Regions from separate parts of the Pseudonocardia sp. NPDC049154 genome, predicted to be linked through region 3. Evidence: riboswitches for the same ligand, from Rfam matches in the RefSeq annotation. Region 3 holds a riboswitch; each other region holds the start of a gene.
What was found. Region 3 has a riboswitch for S-adenosylmethionine ahead of AB0B41_RS02480 (hypothetical protein). Riboswitches for the same ligand answer to the same signal wherever they lie in the genome.
Positions count from the first base shown of each region.

Region 1 (6,363 bases), on a different contig from region 3:
GTCCGCGTTACGGACACGACCGGCCCCGATCCGTCGCGGAGCGGCGCGTTCCGCCCGCCGAGAGGGTGTTCGCGGTGCGATCCCGGGTCCGTGGGCCCGCGGAGCGCGGGCCCGTGCAGGGCCGTCCGCGCCGGGTTGTAGCATGGACGACCGAGTGCTCGGCGTGCTCGCTCGCATCGGTGGAGAACCGGTCGGGGTCGCCTGAGCCCCCCGATACGTACCAGCACCAGGAAGACTCGAGGCACACCAGCGTGGCGAACATCAAGTCCCAGATCAAGCGGGTCAAGACCAACGAGAAGCGCCGTCAGCGCAACAAGTCGGTCAAGTCGTCGGTCAAGACCGCGATCCGCAAGTTCCGCGAGGCCGCCGAGGCCGGCGAGACCGAGAAGGCCGTCGAACTGCAGCGCGCCGCCGCTCGCGCCCTCGACAAGGCCGCCAGCAAGGGCGTCATCCACAAGAACCAGGCCGCCAACCGCAAGTCGGCCATCGCCAGGCGCGTCGCCAAGATCGGCGCCTGAGTCCTCGGGCGCGGTCGCGCGCCCGGTGAAGCTCCCGGGTCCGCCCGGTCGAGCGTTCCCGTCGACGGCACTGTCCTTTCCCGTGGGGCAGTGCCGTCGACGTGTTCTCGGATGATGGCGAGGCTGTGGGCGTCATGGCTCCACGACGCGTCGGAGGGGCGCGGCTCCGGGTGACGTGTGTCAGCGGGTGCCGCGGGCGTCGACGACCGCGAGGACCGCGCGCTCCAGGGCGTAGGCGGGGTCGGCGGCCGCACCCTTGACGTCGGCGTTGACCTGCGCGGTCGCGGCGATCGCGGTCGCGAGGCCCGCCGGCCGCCAGGCCCGCACCTGCCCCTGCGCCTTGCGGATCTTCCAGGGCGGCATGCCGAGGCTGCCCGCCAGGCGGTTGGGATCGCCCCGGCCGGCCGCACCGACCTTGGCGAGGGTGCGCACGGCGTCGGCCAGTGCGTCGGCCACCAGGACCGGCGCGACCCCCAGCACGAGCGCCCAGCGCAACGCCTCCAACGCGCCCGCCCGGTCCCCCGCGACCGCCTTGTCCGCCACCGCGAAGCCCGACGACTCCGCCCGGCCCCGGTGATACCGGCGCACGGCCTGGCCGTCGACCTGCCCGCCCGTGTCGGAGACCAGCTGGTTCGTGGCCGAGGCCAGCTCCCGCAGGTCCGAGCCGACCGCCTCGAGCAGCACGCTCACGGCCTCGGCGGTGATCGAGCCGCCGGCCCGCCGAACCTCGGCGCGCACGAAGTCGGCGCGCTCCTCGGCGCGGGTCAGCCGGTCGCACTTGGTGACGGCCGCGCCGGCCTTCCGCAGGTCGTCGGCCAGCTGCTTGCCGCGGGCCCCGCCCGCGTGCACCGCGACCAGCACGATCCCGTCGGCCGGCTCGGCCACGTAGGCCATGATCGCGGCGACCAGGTCCTTGCCCGCCTCGTGCGCCCCCTGGATCACCACGACCCGGCCCTCCGCGAACAGCGAGGGGCTCAGGTGCCCGACCAGCTCGCCCGGGGTGAGCTCGGCGGGTCGGAACCGGCGGATGTCGGCCTCGGGGTCGACCGCCCGGGCGGCACGGAGGATCTCGCTCACGGCCCGCTCGACCAGCAGCTCCTCTTCTCCCACGATGAGCTGCACGGGGGCGGGCGGCTTCGTGGCCGGCATGGCCGGGCTCCTCTCGCACGCGTCGCGCGGTGCCGCGCACCGGGGCCCACCTGCCGGGTCCGCGAGCCATCGTCGCGCACGGCACCGACAGTCCGTGACACGGCTCCCAGATGGTGAGTCCGGCTGGCCCGGAGCGGGGCCGGTGCCGTAACGTGCCTGTCATCCGGATCAATCCGGCCGCCGCGCTCGCTCCACGCACGAAGCCTGCACGGCACAACTGCATATGGCTCATCCAGAGGGGCAGAGGGAACGGCCCGACGAAGCCCCGGCAACCGGCGTCGAACGACGATCCGCGCAGCGCACCGCTCGGTGCGCGCACGTCGACGAACCAGGTGCCAATTCCGGCCCGCGCCAGCGGGACAGATGAGGAGATCTGATGACTCTCACTGCAGACACCCCTGCCAGCACCACCCTCGACCTCGGCTCCGCCCGCGCGCTGTCCTGTCGCGAGTGCGGCCACCAGACGCCGCTCGCCGCGGAGTTCGCCTGTCCGCAGTGTTTCGGCCCGCTCGAGATCGCCTACGACTTCCCGCAGGTCACGCGGGAGTCGATCGAGTCCGGTCCCAAGTCGATCTGGCGCTACAAGGACCTCCTCCCCGTCCCGGCGAACGTCCAGTCCTTCCCGAACACCGAGCCCGGCTTCACCCGCTTGATCCAGGCGGACCGGCTCGCCGCCGAGCTCGGGCTCCGCAAGCTCTGGGTGAAGGACGACACCGGCAACCCCACCCACTCCTTCAAGGACCGGGTCGTGGCCGTCGCCCTCGCCGCCGCCCGCGAGCTGGGTTTCTCCGTCCTCTGCTGCCCCTCCACCGGCAACCTGGCCAACGCCGTCGCCGCGGCGGCCGCCCGCGCCGGCTGGGACTCGGTCGTGCTGATCCCCTCCTCGCTCGAGCAGGCGAAGATCACCACCACCGCGGTCTACGGCGGCACCCTGCTCGCCGTCGACGGCAACTACGACGACGTGAACCGCCTCGCCACCGAGCTCGCCGCGGAGCACGAGGAGTGGGCGTTCGTGAACGTGAACGTCCGCCCGTACTACGCCGAGGGCTCGAAGACCCTGGGCTACGAGGTCGCCGAGCAGCTCGGCTGGCGCCTGCCCGACCAGATCGTCGTCCCGGTCGCCTCCGGCTCGCAGCTGACCAAGGTCGACAAGGGCTTCGGCGAGTTCGTGAAGCTCGGGCTCGTCGACGAGAAGCCCTACAAGATCTTCGGTGCCCAGGCCACCGGCTGCTCGCCCGTCGCCTCGGCCTTCGAGGAGGGCCACGACTTCATCCAGCCGGTCCGGCCGGACACCATCGCCCGCTCGCTGGCGATCGGCAACCCCGCCGACGGCCCCTACGTCCTCGACTCCGTGCGCCGCACCGGCGGCGCCGTCGGCCACGTGACCGACGAGGAGGTCGTCGAGGGCATCCGGCTGCTCGCCCGCACCGAGGGCGTGTTCGCCGAGACCGCGGGCGGCGTCACCGTCGCGACCGCGAAGAAGCTCATCGAGGCCGGCACGATCGACCCCGACGCCGAGACCGTCCTGCTGATCACCGGCGACGGGCTGAAGACGCTCGACGCCGTGTCGGCCCACGCCCGCCCGACCGCCACGGTGCCGTCGACCAGCAAGGCCGTCCGCGAGGCGCTCGAGGGCCGCTGACCCGGCACGCCAGGACCACGACCGGGCCCGGAGGACATGTTCCTCCGGGCCCGTCGTCGTTCCGGAGGCCCGGCGCCGGTTACGGCGGCCCGCGCGGGAGCGCCGGGGGCCCGGGAGCGGGTCCCCGCGCGCGACGAGTTCGTCGTCGCGCGTGAAGGCCACGTCGCCCGACTGGTCGGTCCGTCGCACGACGGCCCCCGACGTCGTCAGGAGGTCCAGCAGGCCCGGGTTCGGGTGCCGGTAGGAGTTGCCCGCACCCACGCTGACCAGGGCGACCCGCGGCGCGACGGCCCGCAGGAAGTCCGGGCTGGTCGAGCGGGAGCCGTGGTGGGGCACCTTGAGCACCTCCGCCCGCAGGTCCGCGCCGCTGTGCAGGAGGTCGGCCTGGGCGTCGAGCTCCACGTCGCCGGCCAGCAGGATGCGGCCGGCCGGTGTGGTCGCGCGGAGCACCACGGACGTGTTGTTCACGGCGGTGCCGTCCTCGCCGTCGACGTACTCCGGCGCGCGGTCCGGGGCCAGGACGTCGAGCGTGAGGGCAGGCCAGGCGAGGCGCCGACCCGCGGTCAGCTCGAGGACGGGCGCGCCGACCTCCGCGGCCTGCTGCGCGATCCGACGCAGGGCCCCGGCCGGCTCGTGCGCCGGTCCCAGCGCGACCCCGCCTGCCGCCCGACCGCGCAGCGCGCCCGCGAGACCGCCCATGTGATCGGCGTGCAGGTGCGTGACCACCACGAGCGCCAGCGCGTCGACGCCGAGCCGGCGCAGACAGGCGTCCGTGGGGCCGTCGTCGGGGCCGACGTCGACGAGGACCGCCTGACCAGGAACGCCGGTGGCAAGGACGAGCGCGTCGCCCTGACCGACGTCGCAGGCGACCACCACCCAGTCCGGGGGTGGCCAGCCGGGGCGGATCACGCGGGTGGGCACCAGGACCAACGCCAGCCCGATCACAACCGCGAGGACGAGCAGCCGGGAGCGGCGGAACCGGAGGAGCACCACCAGCGCCAGCAGCACACCCGCGAGCAGGACGGCGCCGCCCACACCGGCGGGCCAGGGCAGCACCGCTCCGGGGATCGCCGCGGCGCGGTCGGCCACCAGCACGAGCCACGCGACCGCGGGCCCGGCGAGCCACGCGCACGCGGTGGCCAGCCCGGGCGCCGGCGGTGAGAGCACGGCGGCGAGCACACCGAGGACCGTCGCCGGCGCGACCGCCGGTACCACCAGCAGGTTCGCCAGCACGGTCACGAGGCCGAGCTGGCCGCTCAGACCGGCGATGAGTGGAGCCGTGGCGACGCACGCGGCCGCCGGGACCGCGAGCAGCTCGGCGGCACCCTGCGGCACACCGCGCCGCTGCAGCGCGGCGGACCATCCCGGGGCGATCAGGACGAGGGCCGCCGTGGCGAGGACGGACAGGGCGAACCCGATGTCGACCGCGAGCGCCGGATCGACGACCAGCAGCACCAGCACGGCCGCGGCCACCGCCGGGACCGCCGATCGGCCGCGTCCGAGCGCGAGCGCCAGCAGCACGATGCCGCCCATGACCGCGGCCCGCACGACGCTGGGCGAGGGCCGGGCGAGCACCACGAAGCCGAGGACGGCGGCCCCGGCCAGCACCGCGGCGAGGCGAGGGTCGGCCCGGAACAGGCGGAGCAGGCCGAGCACGGCTCCACCGACGATCGCGAGGTTCGCGCCGGAGACCGCGGTGAGGTGGGTGAGCCCGGCGGCCCGGAAGTCCTCCTCCACCTCGGTCGTCTGCTCGCGGGTGTCGCCGACCGCGAGGCCGGGCAGCAGCCCGGCGGAGTCCTCCGGCAACACGTCGGCGGCCCGCCGCAGGCCGTCCCGGAGTGATCCGGCGGCGGTCTGCCACCACGGCGGTGGGGTCGCCGTCGTCGGGGATCCACGCACCCGCAGCACCGCGATGGTGAGGTCGGCACGCTGGGCGGGCAGGAGCAGGCCTTCGGCGGTGACCGTCTGGCCCGGGAGGAGGCCGCTCCACCCCTCTGCGGGCGCCAGCAGCAGGACGCGCCCGCCGGTGTGCCACTCCCCCGCACCGACCGTCGCGGTCTCCAGGTCGGCCTCGACCAGCATCCGGTCGGCTCCGAAGTCCGCGCCGTAGGCGGGGCCGCGCAGGGGTCGTGGGTCGTCCGTGAGCGTGATCCGCAGGACCGCGGCCGAACCGCGCTCGGCGGCGGCGCGCAGCGGGTGGTCGTGGACGTGGAGAGCGTGCAGACCCGCGAGCAGCCCCACGGCCAGGGCACACTCGGAGGCGGCCAGCATCGCGGACCGGGTGCGACCCGGCGCTCGACGAGTCGTCGTGACGAGCGTGGCCAGGGCGACGGTGCAGGCGGCCAGCGCGGCGAGCGGCCCTCCGAGTACCGCGCAGAGCACTGCCGCCCACGCGGCGAGGGCCGCCGGGACCAGGCGCAGGTCCGGCCGGGCCCGTGGTTCCTCGGCGACCGCCCGGCGCTCCTCGCGGGACCTCATACGGTCACCAGCTCCCGGAGCTGGGCGAACCGTCGCTCGCCGATGCCCTCCACCTCGCGCAGCTGGTCGACGCGGGCGAAGCGGCCGTTGCGGGTGCGCCAGTCGAGGATCCGCTGGGCCGTGACCGGCCCGACGCCCGGCAGCCCGTCCAGCTGATCGACGGTCGCGCGGTTGAGGTCGATCTTCCCGGCGGGAGCCGCACCGGCAGCGTCGCCGCCGGTGGGTGCAGGACCGCCTCCGGTACCGCCTGCGTCGGGAGCGGCCGGGACACCGACCGCGACCTGCTCGCCGTCGGCGACGCGGCGCGCGAGGTTGAGGCTCGTGAGGTCGGTGCCGGGCACCGCACCGCCCGCGGCCTCGAGCACGTCGGCCACGCGGGAGCCGTCCGGGACGCGGACGAGACCCGGGCGACGGACCTTTCCCGAGACACTCACGACGAGTTCGGTCGGCGCTGCCGTGGGCAGTGTGGAGGAAGCGGGGCTCGACCCGACCGCCGTGTTCAGCGAGACCGCCGGCAGCGGGGGTACCTGCTCCGCGCGAGGTCGTGCGCTCCACACCCCCACGGCCGCCACCACG
Region 1 is NZ_JBEZDN010000062.1:35,352-41,714, reverse strand. It holds gene rpsT (30S ribosomal protein S20) at 252-518, shown strand; gene holA (DNA polymerase III subunit delta) at 699-1,667, opposite strand; SAM riboswitch class I at 1,893-2,037, shown strand; gene thrC (threonine synthase) at 2,044-3,309, shown strand; partial or broken gene AB0B41_RS25785 (ComEC/Rec2 family competence protein) at 3,649-5,391, opposite strand; gene AB0B41_RS25780 (ComEA family DNA-binding protein) at 5,784-6,221, opposite strand.
Region 1: another riboswitch for S-adenosylmethionine. It lies ahead of thrC (threonine synthase); the one in region 3 lies ahead of AB0B41_RS02480 (hypothetical protein).

Region 2 (6,363 bases), on a different contig from region 3:
GTCGCTGCCGTAGCGGTCGATGGAGGGCCCGACGACCTCGAGCCCGATCAGCCCGATGGGCTGCGGAGCCCTGGCCCGGACGAGCTCTTCGACGAACACCAGTTGGTGGCTGTGGGTCAGTCCCTGCCCACCCGCCTCACAGGACCACGCGATACCGACCCAGCCGGCCTCGAACAGCGTCTTCTGCCACTGCCGCAGCACCGCGAACCGGGCGTCGTGGTCGAGCGGGACCTCCGGCGGTTCCGCCTCGGCGAGCCAGGCCCTCGCCCTGGCCCGGAAGGCGTCCAGGCTCTCCACCGCCGTCACCGTCCGGTGTAGACGGGAGCGCGCCTCTCGAGGAACGCGTTCACCGCCTCCTTGGAGTCCGCGTAGCCGGACAGCTCGTGGGTGAGGCTCTGTTCGAACTCGTAGCCCGGCTTGAGCTCCATGTACTCGATGCCGTTCAGGCTGCGCTTGGCCAGCTCGAGGGTGACCGGGCTGTGCCGCGCGATCGACCTCGCCAGGTCCTGGGCCGCCCCCAGCAGCCGCTCCTGCGGGACGATCTCCACGATCCCGCCGTAGGGCAGCAGCTTCTCCGCCGGGTAGAGATCGCCCGTGTAGTGCATCAGCCGGACCACGCCCTGGGGCACCAGCCGCGAGAGGTGCTTGGCGCCACCGAGCACGCCGACGTTGACCTCGGGCGTCGCGAACCGTGCGCCCTCGGCCGCGACGACCAGGTCGCAGGAGGCGGCGATCGCGAGACCGGATCCCACCGCGACCCCGTGGACCGCGGCGATCACCGGGTACGGCGAGTCGTAGATCGCCCAGAACGTCTCGCGGGCCAGCTGCAGCCGTTCCGGCGCGTTCTCCGGGTCCATGGTCTGGAACTCGGCGAGGTCGTTGCCCGCGCAGAAGTGCTTGCCCCTGCCCGCGAGCACGACGGCCCGGGCCCGGGGGAGGTACTCGGTGAGGTTGCGGAAGAACTCGCGGATCTCGCTGTAGAGCTGATGGTCGGTCGCGTTGACCGGCGGTCGATCGAGCCACACCGTGGCGATCGGGCCGTCTTCCTGCCAGTCGAGCAGCGTCAGGTCTCGCATCGGGCTCGTGGTCTCCTTCTCGATCCGGTCAGCGGTGATAGGCGGCGGCGAACGCCTCGAGCTCGCGCGGGATGTCGCGGCCTGCGGGCTGGAAGTGGACGAAGGAGCACCCGCCCTCCTCGAGCGCGGCGAACCTGTCCTGCCACTCCTTCGGGGTCAGCGCCGCGCCCGCGGATGCCATCACCTCGGCGGTGATGAAGGGTCGATCGACCTCGTTCACCCCGACCACGTGACGGTCGTGCAAGGCGATGTGGCGGACGTTCTCCGGGATGTGGTCGTAGGCGGCGGCCCAGATCCGGCCACCCTCGCCGAGCAACTCGTCGATCACGTCGTGCTCCACCGCCCAGTGCAGGAACAGGCCTGCCGCGTGACCCGCCGCGTCGATCGCCCGCTCGGAGCCGGGGTCCTCGCCCTCGTCGAGCACCGTGCCGATCACCATCATCATCTGCGGGTCGAACCCGGGTTCCGGTGCGGTGATCCGCAGGAGCTCGGCACCGAGGTCCCGTGCGACCGTGGTTCCCTTGGGGCCCTCGCCGGCCACGCCCCAGGCCACGGTGATCGGCAGGGCCGGGCCGAAGCGCTCGTCGGGGTGGATCAGCTGCATGATCGCCCCCTCCCACTCGACCTGCTCGCCGCGCAGCAGCGCCTGCACGATCCGCGCGTAGTGCTCGACCTTCGCCCACGGCACCGGCGGCCTGCCCATGGCCAGCCGCCCGGTGAACCCGCTGCCGATGCCCACCATCACGCGCTCCTGGCCCGCGGTGTGCACCAGCGTCGTGATCGCGGACGCGGTGACCATCGGGTGCCGCAGGCTCGGGATCAGCACTCCCGGTCCGAGCACGATCCGGTCGGTCAGCTCGGCGGAGCGGTTGAGCACCATCCATACATCGGGGTAGAGAGCGGGCGAGTCGTAGCACAGGGCCCGCTCGTAGCCGAGTTCCTCGGCGATGCGGATGTGCTCCGGAGTCTCCAGCGACGTGGCGAACGAGCATCCCAGCTTCATTGTCAGGGCCTCTCCGGGTCGTGGGGGACACACGCTCTCGGCCGCAGCGGTGCCAGGCGCACCAAGCTAGAGCCGGTGCTCGACGCTTGTCAATCGTCGATAACCAGCGTGTGCCATACCGGATGCCCTGAGATGTGAAAGCTGAGCCAATCAGGATGTGCCAGCTACGTTGGCTTGTGAGGATGAACTTGCAGATGGAGGCCATCTATGCCGTGTTCCGCTGGTCGCCCGAGAGTCGATCTCGCCGTCACCTCTCGTGCGACGGGAGCGCAGATGTCTATCATCGCTAACCTAGTCCTGTGCCTGCGACACGGAGGTCGCCATGCTGATCCACTGCCTCACCCTCAGGTTCACGAGGACGGCGACCGAGGCCGAGATCGAGGCGTTCCGCACTGCTCTCGCCGCGCTGCCGGACGAGCTGGACTTCATCGTCCGCATCCGCCAGGGCCGCGACCTCGGTGAGCGCCCGACGAACGCCGACTACGGGGTCGTCATGGAGTTCGAGAGCGCCGAGGACTTCCACGCCTACCTGACCCACCCTGCGCATCTCGCCCTGCCGCGGAGCCATGTCGAGTCCCTGCAGAGCGTTCAGTTCATGGTCGACGGTGGATGACGACGTCGGCCCCCGGTAACCCGGTGCGCCGATGCGACTTCGACGCGAAGGTGCTCGCGGGCGTCGAGTCCGTGCTTGTGGCCCACGGAACGCACGACGGCAGGAACTCCTCGGCTGAAGGAGGGTGCCCGCGATGCAGGATGTTGATCTCCGTCGTGACCGACTGGACGGTCAACGGTGCTCTCCGACGTGCCGTCGACATCAGCCGTCACGGACCGCCCAGTCGGAGCTGTCGAGGACGGTGCGCGGCCCGTGGAGCTCCGGGTGAGAATTCACCGGCGAGCAGGGGGGAGCTGACGGATGGCAGGACAGGGTTCGACCGCGGCACAGCATGGGCTGACCGGGCGGGACGTGACGGCGGTGCGCCAGGAGGTGTCCGCGGGCAAGACGGTGACGGTCTGGTTCACGACGGCCGCAGTCGGGGTGCCGGCGGGCGGGTCCGCCAAGGTCGTGGCCGTCGGTGATGTCGAGGAGGGTGACTTCATTCAGGTTCGCCCCGCAGGCTCGCGGGATGCGGTGTTCTGCTCGCCGAGCGAGCTCACGCGGAGCAGGCCGGCCCGCAGGCCGGCGACGTCGCGACAGCCGGCGGAGACGGCCGCGGACGACACGACGGCTCCACCTGCGACGCCCGCCCGTCCCGTCCGCGCTCGGCGGTCTGCCAGGTCCACGGCGTCGGCTGCGCCGTTGACCTCGACCCCCGACCTACCTGGGCCGGCAGAGTCGGCGCCCGAGCAGCCGACACCGGTGAAGTCCGGGAAAGCCGCCCCCGCGCGTACCCGTAAGCGAGGCGAGCGCTCGGGTGCGCTGACGGTCAGCCTGACCTCGAGCGCCGAAGGCGACTGGACGGTGGAGGTGTTGGTGGGCGCGAAGCGGGTCGTGTCGTCGACGCCGGTTCAGGCGACCGACGTCGCGGCGGTGTCCCGCTCCCTTCCACCGGCGGTCGCCGAGGTGATCACGTCGGCACTGGTCGAGGCCCGTCGGCGTCAGCAGGAGCGTGTGGCACAGCTGCGCGAGGAGCTCGCCGCCGCCCAGCGAACCCTCGAGCAGCTCGGCGTCGACTGAGGACAAGCGGAGGCTCTGACGGCGGCCACGGGACATCGCCGTCGGCGGCATGCGCGCCACGACTTCAACCCCGCGCTGTTCCGGGCGGCGGCCGAGGCCGGCAAGGCTCCGCCCCCGCTACCACGAGGGACTCGCCCGGCCGGACCTCCTGACCCCCGGCGAGGTCTACGAGATCGAGATCGACATGGCCGCCACGGCCAACGTGTTCCGCGCCGGGCACCGCATCCGAGTCGACGTCTCCAGCGGCAACTTCCCCCGCTTCGACCGCAACACCAACACGGACGGCAGGATCTGCGAGGAGTCGATCGACGACGCTGTGGTCGCGCGTAACACGGTGTGGACGGGTCCCCGACGTCCCAGCCGGGTCTGCCTGCCTCTTCGCCAGCCCGGGGGGACCGGATCAACGAGGACTCCCTAGCGCGCCGACACCTTCGCCCGTGTCGAGGTCAACCGGATCCCGACGCGACGAAGGCCGCGTTGACGTTCTGAGGAGGCCATCGCAGAGGAGTTGGCCGAGCGGTTTCGCTGTCCCTGCGAACCCCGGCGGTGACGGCAGCGGGGCCTGTGAGCACCTCGTCGGTCCGGAGGATTGACGGCGGTCGCACCGCGGGACGTAGAGTCGGACCACGGCCTCCGGGCCACCATCCAGAGCGGCCGAGAGACCTGGCTCGACGACGCCGCAGCAACCCGCCGGCCACGGCACGGGTGCTCACGCCGGGAGCGATGGGGGCAGTGGTGAGGGTCGGGGCAGCGGCGAGGGGCTCGTGGTCGCCGCCGACGGTGGGGTTCGTCGGCGCCCGCAGGCGACACGTCGACCTGCTCCGGGTCGCCAGCGCCTGCTGTCCGGGCTGACCGCCGGCTGCCCCCGCGGCAGCCCAGCCGCTCAGTCGCTCTGGTGGCCCGTCGTCGAACCGGGCCCCGTCCCGGAGGTACGCATGTCCGCCCACCGTCCGCCGCTGTCCGTGCTCGACCTCTCGCCGGTGCCCGCCGGCGGGACGGCCGGGGACGGGCTGCGCCATTCGATCGACCTGGCCCAGGTGGCCGAGCGGGCGGGCTACCACCGCTACTGGGTCGCCGAGCACCACCTCAACCCGGGCGTCGCCTCGTCGTCGACGCCGGTGCTGGTTGCCCTGATCGCCGCGGCCACGGAGCGGATCCGGGTCGGGTCGGGCGCGGTGCAGCTGCCGAACACGGCGCCGCTGTCGGTGGCCGAGCAGTTCGGGACGGTCGGCGCCGTGCATCCCGGGCGGATCGACGTGGGGCTCGGCCGGTTCGACCTGCACAAGCTGCTGACCCTGATCCGGCAGGGCCAGGCGGCAGGCGCGGCGGACGGTGCCCAGGCCCCGCCGCCTCCGCCCGCCCGGGTCGTCGACGGGCTGCTGATCCCGCCGCCCGCCCGGTTCGTCGGGGACCTGTCGCTGTTCGGGACCTTCGGCGAGCTCCTCGGCTTCAGCGCGGACGACCTCCCGCCGGACTACCGCGCGCAGGTCCTGGACATCCTGTCCTACTTCGACGGGACCTCCCGCCGCGCGGACGGGCGCCCGCTCGAGGTCACCCCGGCCAAGGGCGCGGACGTGGAGGTGCTGGTCCTGGGCGCGAGCGCCGGGGCGAGCGCGCAGGTGGCGGGTGAGCTGGGCCTGCCGTTCGCGGCGAGCTACCACACGGTGCCGAACGCGGTGCTCGACGCGGTGGAGGCGTACCGGGCTGCGTTCCGCCCCGGTCGGCTGGCGCGGCCGCAGGTGCTGGTCTCCGCGGACGTCGTCGTCGCGGACGACGACGAGCGGGCCCAAGAGCTCGCCGCGCCCTACGCGCAGTGGGTCCTCGACATCCGCAGCGGCCGCGGCGCACAGCCGTACGTCACGCCGGAGCAGGCGCGGGCCCGCGAGTGGACCGCCCAGGAGAGGGCCGCGGTGCAGGACCGGGTGGACACCCAGTTCGTCGGGTCGCCCGCCACGGTGACCGAGCGGCTGGAGACGCTGGCGCGGGTCACCGGCGCGGACGAGCTGATCGTCACGACGATCACCACCGAGCACGCCGACCGGGTGCGCAGCTACGAGCTGCTCGCGAAGGCGTGGGGCGTCTGATGAGCCGGGACGGGATCTTCCTCGCCTACAACCTGCGGACCTACGGCAACCTGCCCGAGGCCTGGCTCTCCCCGCGGCTGAAGCGGTTCTCGCTGTACGACCCCGCGTACTGGGCGGAGTTCGCGCAGCTCGCGGAGGCCGGGCTGCTCGACGCCGTGTTCACCGGGGACGGCTCGCAGATCACCGACCCGACCACCGCCGTCGCGGACGGGCTGGACCGCTTCACCGCGTGGACCGCCGCGATCGAGGCGACCGAGCACGTCGGCTTCATGCTGACCGCGTCGACCACCTACAACGACCCGTTCCGGCTGGCCGAGCGGCTGCTCTCGCTCGACGTGCTCAGCGGCGGCCGGCTGGCCTGGAATGTCGTGACCTCGCACTCCGGCGCCGCCGCGGCAAACTTCGGGCTCCCGGCGCACCCGCCGCGGGACACCCGCTACGCGCGCGCCGAGGAGTTCGTCGGGATCGTGACGGACCTGTGGTCGGGCGCCGCGGTGGACCACGAGAGCGACCAGTTCACGGTCC
Region 2 is NZ_JBEZDN010000003.1:166,879-173,241, reverse strand. It holds gene AB0B41_RS03530 (acyl-CoA dehydrogenase family protein) at 1-297, opposite strand, end outside; gene AB0B41_RS03525 (enoyl-CoA hydratase-related protein) at 303-1,076, opposite strand; gene AB0B41_RS03520 (LLM class flavin-dependent oxidoreductase) at 1,105-2,079, opposite strand; gene AB0B41_RS03515 (Dabb family protein) at 2,402-2,692, shown strand; gene AB0B41_RS03510 (DUF6319 family protein) at 3,377-3,754, shown strand; gene AB0B41_RS03505 (CocE/NonD family hydrolase) at 3,789-4,172, shown strand; SAM riboswitch class I at 4,393-4,484, shown strand; gene AB0B41_RS03500 (LLM class flavin-dependent oxidoreductase) at 4,690-5,838, shown strand; gene AB0B41_RS03495 (LLM class flavin-dependent oxidoreductase) at 5,838-6,363, shown strand, end outside.
Region 2: another riboswitch for S-adenosylmethionine. It lies ahead of AB0B41_RS03500 (LLM class flavin-dependent oxidoreductase); the one in region 3 lies ahead of AB0B41_RS02480 (hypothetical protein).

Region 3 (6,363 bases):
TGGGTGGAGGTCTGCCCCACGCGCGTGTTCGACACCGGACCGGACGTGTGCCGAGGATCGCGCGGCAGGCCGACTGCCAGACCTGCTGCCTGTGCGAGGCCTACTGCCCGGTCGACGCGTTGTTCGTCGCCGCCGGCACGACGCCCGGCGGCCGCCCGGCCGAGGCGGACCTCGTCGCCGACGGGCTGCTCGGCGGTTACCGGGCCGCGCTCGGCTGGGGCCGGGGCGCCCTCGAGTTCGCCACCGATCTCCGACGACGACTGGTCCGGGCCGGCCGGCTCGAGGACGACCTGCGGATCTTCCCGGCCACGCGGATCATCCTCGGCGACAGCGAGGGCGAGGCGCGGGACAAGGCGCGCTGGTTCCGGGACAAGACCTGGAGCGACCGCCGAGTGCGGTCGGTCGTCGAGGCGATCTGGGGGCACGACCTGTCCGACCACCCGGTCGACGAGCCCCTCCCGGCCCACGACCCGGTCGTCGCGACGCAGACGATCACCCACGGCGTCGTCAACACCAGCGACCGGCCGCTGCGCACCGCGGCGGCGTGGCGGGAGCTGGCCGCGCAGCGCGGGTTCACGATGCGGGAGCTGGTGCTGCACCTCAACGACACCGTGGAGTTCGTGGGCACCCCGTCGGCGGTGGCCGACGAGCTGGCCCGGTACGTCCGCGCCGGGGCGATCGACGGGCTGAACCTGCAGGCGAACTCGGTGCCCGGCGGCTTCGACGAGGTCGTCGACCGGCTGGTCCCCGCCCTGCAGGACCGCGGCGTCTACCGCACGGAGTACGAGGGCACGACGCTGCGGGAGAACCTGGGGTTGCGGCCCGCGGTCGCGCGCCGGCACCGCGCGGTCCCCGCATGACCGCGGCCCCCTCGGCCGCACGTCCCCCCACGGTTCTGGCGGTCTGCCTCGCCACCGGGTTCACCACGCTGATCGACCAGGCGATCCTCACCGTCGCCGTCCCCGCGCTGCGGGCCGACCTGGGCGCGACCGGCAGCGAGATCCAGTGGGTCCTGGCGATCTACTCGCTGACCTTCGGCCTGGCGCTGATCCCCGCGGGCCGGCTCGGCGACGCCTACCGGGCGCGGCCGCCTGCTCGTCGGCGGGCTTGCCCTGTTCAGCGCGGCCAGCCTGGTCGGCGCGCTCGCGACCGCGCCCTGGGTCCTGATCCTGGCCAGGCTGCTGCAGGGGATCGGCGCGGGCACGGCCAACCCCCACCCTCGGCGGGAGATCGTCGCGTCAGCATCCGGCGCGCCGCTCGGTCTGGGGGACGACGGGCGGCGGCTCGTGCGGCAGCGGCGGGCCCACGGCCCTGCGGGCGCCCGACCGCCGGGGCCGCCTCGAACTGCAGGTACCGCGAGAAGATCCCCTCGGCGTGCCGGGCGGCGAAGTCGCGGCCCTCCGCGGACTCCCCGCCTGGAACAGGACCGGCTGGCCCTGCGGGCTGGGCGGGAGCTGCGGCCACGCCCGGCGTGCGCCGCGGACCACCGGGCTCAGCGCACCGGGCACGGACCACGCGTCGGAGCCGGGCACCGCGCCCTCCGGCCAGGCGGCCCACAGCGCCTCGACCGTCCCGAGATGCTCCTCGGCGTTGCGGTAGCGGTCGCTGTGCCCGACCTCGCCGCCGCGCCGGAAGTTCTCGCCGGTCCAGTCGTTGTCGGTGGTCACGACGTTCCAGCCGGCCCGTCCCCCGCTCAGCACGTCCACGGTCGCGAGCCGGCGGGCGAGGTCCACGGGATCGGTGAACGTCGTGTTGAGGGTCGCGACCAGGCCGATCCGCTCGGTCACGGCGGCGAGGTGCGCGAAGAGCACCAGCTGGTCGGGGCGACCGGTCACCGAATGGTCGGTGATCCGCCCCAGGTGCTCGCGCAGTCGCTGGCTGTCGCCGAGGAACAGGGTGCTGAACAGACCGCGCTCGGCGGTCTGCGCGAGCCGGCGCCAGGCGGCGAAGTCGTAGTACACGTCGTTGCGCTCGGCCTCGGACCAGACGTAGGCCGGGCCGAAGCCGAAGAAGCCGGCGAGGTGGAGACGGGCGTCCGGGCGGGCGTGGTGCGGAGCGGCCATGGAGCTCCTCTCAGGAGGCGTAGCGGCCGGCGGGACGCGGCAGGTCCAGCAGGTCGCGCAGGGTGCGTCCGGGTGCGGGGCGGCGGAGGTCGAGGGCCGGGAGGACCCCGGCGGCGAGGACGGGGAGGTCGCGGTCGAGCACCGCGGGAAGCAGCCGGACGGCGTCGACGTGCGGGGTGATCCGACGCAGCAGCGCGACGAGGTCCGCGGCCGGGCCGACGTGCCGCAACCGGGCGCCCGGCCGCCACCGCGTGCGCGCGTCCAGGGTGGCGACGAGGCCGGCGTCGAACGCGACCTCGACCTCGGCGAGCACCCGGGGCGCCCGGGCACGTGACGCGGCGGCGACCACGGCGTCCGCGGTCGGCGCGGCGACCGTCTCGACGTCGACCAGGTCCGGTGGGAGCGTCCCCACCGGGGCGAGCACGACGACCTGGCCCTGTGGGGGCCTGGGGACCAGCGCCGGGCCCCGGATGCCGAAGGTGCGCTCCCGGAAGTCGACGTGGTGCACCCGGTCGGCGTCGAGGAAGCGGCCGGTGGCCTCGTCGGCCACGATCGCGTCGTCCTGCCAGGAGTCTCAGAGCCGCCGGGCGGCGTCGACGACGTCGGCCGCCTCCGCGGCGAGCACCGACGGATCGGCCTGGTGCCGCACGCCGTGCGCCGCGGCGCGGGCGGCGGTCGCCTCCGTGCCCAGCAGCCAGCCGGCCCGGCCCCGCGAGCCGTGGTCGAGGCTGGAGAGCTGGTTCGAGACGTGGAACGGCTCCGCGTGGACCACGTGCCGTGCCGATCTACCAGACGACGTCCTTCCGGACGTCACGCCCGCCTCGCCCGCACGTCCGACCAGTACTTCTCGGCCACCCGCGGGTGCGAACGGAGCCAGCCCACCACGGCGTTCTCCCCGAACTGCGCGTGCAGGGGGTTGTCCGGGTCCTCGCTCACCCCGCGGACCTGCGCGGCCAGCTCGGCGGGCAGCTCCAGCGGCTCGACGACGGCGTCCAGCCGCGGGCCGAGGAAGAACGGCACCGAGAACCGGTCCACCCCCACCGGTGGGCTGACCACCCGGTGCCGGGTCGCTGTCAGGTAGCCCTGCGTCGCGATCTCCAGCATCTCGCCGATGTTGACCACGAACGTGCCGGGGATCGGGGTGGCGTCGATCCACCGCCCGTCCGGACCTTCGACCTGCAGCCCGCCCACCTCGTCCTGCTGCAGGAGGGCGAGGTAGCCGTAGTCCTTGTGCACGCCGACGCCCTGGTCGGAGTCCGGGTCCGGGCGCCCCACGGCAGCGCCGTGGGCCACTGGTTCGGCCCGATCAGCCGCACCCAGTCCGGGTCCCCCGGCCGCTGCTCCACCGGCGCTCGGGCCCGACGTCGATCTGCTCGCGCCAGTCCGCGGTGCCGCTGGTGTGCTCGGTACCGGTGCGGGTGTAGCCGCGGAACTAGGGCGAGTGGACGTTCTCGATCTCCAGCCGCTGCTCCACGGGCAGCGCGAAAAAACGCCGGGCCAACGTGTCGATGCCGCCCGTCACCTCGGCGGGGACACCGTGCCCGGTCACGTAGGAGAAGCCGACCTCGCGGGCGGCGGCGCGCAGTTCGGCCCGGAGCGGGCGCGCTCCTCCGGTTCGGCGCGGAAGCGGGAGAGGTCGACCACGGGCAGCGTGTCGACGGCGGGTCCGGTCATCCGGTCCCTCGGCTGGTCCGGGCCGCCGACGGCCGCCACCGGTCGGGGCGGCGGCCGTCGGAGGCGACTACGTCGGTCCTGCGGGTCCTGGTGCGCCGTCAGCCCGGCGTGCGCGACGGGGCGGTGCGCGCCACCGCGAGCCGGTGGGCCGCCTCGGCCGCGATCAGTTCCCCGTCGGCGGTGGCGTCGCCGGTGGCGCGCCGGCGGTGCTGCTCGACCAGCGCCTCGAGCGACGCGAGCAGTCGGTCGCCGAGGTCGGGACGACGGTCGAGGGCCGCCGGCTCGGTCGGATCGGTGGGATCGGGAGGAACGGGTACGGACATGGCTGTGCTCCGGGAGGACGCAGGATCGGGGACGACGGGGCGTCCGCGGCCGGCGGTCGCCGGCGGGCGGGCGCGGTGGTCGTCACCGACAAAGGGCGGCCTCGGTGCGGCAGAAGTCGACGTGCCGGCGCCGGGACCAGATCTCCTGGCTCCTCGTGCGCACGGCTCCCCCATCCCTCCCGGCGGAAGCACCGGCACCGTTCGGTGCGGTTGCTGCGGCGTCGTCGAGCCGGGTCTCTCGGCCGCTCAGGATGGACAACCTGCACTCAACCCGTCACCCGTTCCGATTGTCAAGCGCGTGAACGTGCAGGTGCCACGGCCACCACACCCCCACTGAACAGGCGAAACGTCCGGACATCCCGCTCCGCCGTCCACCTGGCGGCACCGCGGGGCGGTGTCCTCCGACCATGATCGGCGGCCGGGAGGAACTCGATCGACACCCCGCCACCGGGCGGCGACGCTGTTCGGTGTGCCGACGAGCGATGTGTGGGACGTTGCGACTGCGGAGCGCTACGACGAGGTCAACGCCGACAGGTTCGCCCCGGAGGTGCTCCACCCCGCCGTCGCGTTCCTGGCCCGCCTCGCCGGGCCCGGACCCGCCCTGGAGTTCGCCGTCGGGACCGGGCGCGTCGCGATCCCGCTCGCCGCCCGCGGCGTGCCCGTCACCGGCATCGAGCTCTCGGAACCGATGCTGACCCGGCTGCGCGGCAAGGTGGACGCCGAGACGCTGCCGGTCGTCGTCGGGGACATGGCCACGACCACCGTCCCGGGGTGGTTCTCGCTCGTCTACCTGGTCTGGAACAGCATCGCCAACCTGTGCACGCAGGACGAGCAGGTGACCTGCTTCCGCAACGCCGCCCGGCACCTCGGCCCGGGCGGGCGGTTCGTCGTCGAACTGTGGGTGCCCCCGCTGCGCCGACTGCCACCGGGCCAGCTGGCGGTCCCCTTCGACGTCGGCGACGGGCATGTCGGCGTCGACACCTACGACCTCGTCGGTCAGCACACCGTCTCGCACCACTACCGGCGCGACGCCGACGGGACGGTGACCTACCGCGCCGGGAACTTCCGCTACATCTGGCCGTCGGAGTGCGACCTCATGGCCCGCCTGGCCGGGCTCGACCTGGAGGAACGGTTCGCGGACTGGGACCGCACCCCCTTCACCTCCGACAGCGAGGGCCACGTGTCGGTCTGGCGCAAGCCGCCCGGCCGAACGATTCCGACGTGACCGGCACGACCCCCGCGACCAGCGTCGTGACGCATCGCAGGCTCCGCGTCGCCGGCAGCGCTCCCCGTCTCAGGCCGACCGCAGCAGCCGCCGGGCCAGGGTGTCGAGCAGGTAACCCAGCACACCGATGACCAGGATGACGGCCATGACCTTGTCGTACGCGAGCTGGTCGCGGGAGTTGAGGATCTCGTAGCCGAGCCCGGAGGTGACGCCGAGCATCTCCGCGGGCACCAGGACGACCCAGGCGAGGCCGAGGGCGAGCCGCAGCCCGGTGAGCAGGTGCGGGCGCACGGTCGGCAGCACGACGGTGGTGAGCACCTCACCGCGGGTCGCGCCGAGCGAGCGCACGGCGAGGACGTGGCCCGGGTCGACCGACCGCACGCCGGCGACGGTGTTGAGCACCACCGGCCACACCGCGGCCGCCGCGACCAGGAACACGACGGGCCGGTGCCCGATCCCGAACACCCCGATCGCGACCGGGGCCCAGGACAAGGGCGAGATCATCCGGAGGAACTGGAAGACCGGGCGGGTGGCCTCGTCGACCCTGGTGGACGACCCCACCGCGAGCCCGACGGCGACGCCGAGGACCGCGGCGACGAGCAGGCCTCCGAGCAGCCGGCGCAGGCTGGTGAGCACGTCGTCGAGCAGGACACCGCTCGTGGCCAGGTCGACCAGGGCGGGCAGTGACCGTTGCGGCGCGAACGCCGCGAGCAGGTTCGGCGGGGCGACGAGCACGGTGGTGACGAACCACCACAGCACGACCGCGACCACGACCCCGGCGAGCGGGACCGCGAACCGCGGGGGCGTGCGCTGCTCGGGGGCCGGACGGGTCGAGAGCAAGGTCATACCGGAGACACCTCTTCGGTCCGGGTGAGCGAGGGCGGCAGGCCGAACGCGGGGGGCCCGCCGAGGGCGTCGATGCTGCGGCGCACGAAGCGCTCGTCGGTCAGCTCGGCGTGCGCCGTGGCCGCGTCGATCCGGTCGAGAAAGCCGCGGTCGCCGTCGACGACGGTCTCGCGCATGGCCCCGACCAGCGCCTCGGTGTAGGAGGGGAAGGGGTACGGGGCGAACCCGATCC
Region 3 is NZ_JBEZDN010000002.1:142,452-148,814, reverse strand. It holds gene AB0B41_RS02520 (hypothetical protein) at 48-860, shown strand; partial or broken gene AB0B41_RS02515 (MFS transporter) at 857-1,078, shown strand; gene AB0B41_RS02510 (LLM class flavin-dependent oxidoreductase) at 1,239-2,063, opposite strand; gene AB0B41_RS02505 (hypothetical protein) at 2,074-2,613, opposite strand; gene AB0B41_RS02500 (hypothetical protein) at 2,638-2,835, opposite strand; gene AB0B41_RS02495 (2OG-Fe(II) oxygenase family protein) at 2,874-3,338, opposite strand; gene AB0B41_RS02490 (hypothetical protein) at 3,496-3,612, opposite strand; gene AB0B41_RS02485 (hypothetical protein) at 3,609-3,737, opposite strand; gene AB0B41_RS02480 (hypothetical protein) at 3,836-4,060, opposite strand; SAM riboswitch class I at 4,228-4,318, opposite strand; gene AB0B41_RS02475 (class I SAM-dependent methyltransferase) at 4,530-5,285, shown strand; gene AB0B41_RS02470 (ABC transporter permease) at 5,355-6,131, opposite strand; gene AB0B41_RS02465 (ABC transporter substrate-binding protein) at 6,128-6,363, opposite strand, start outside.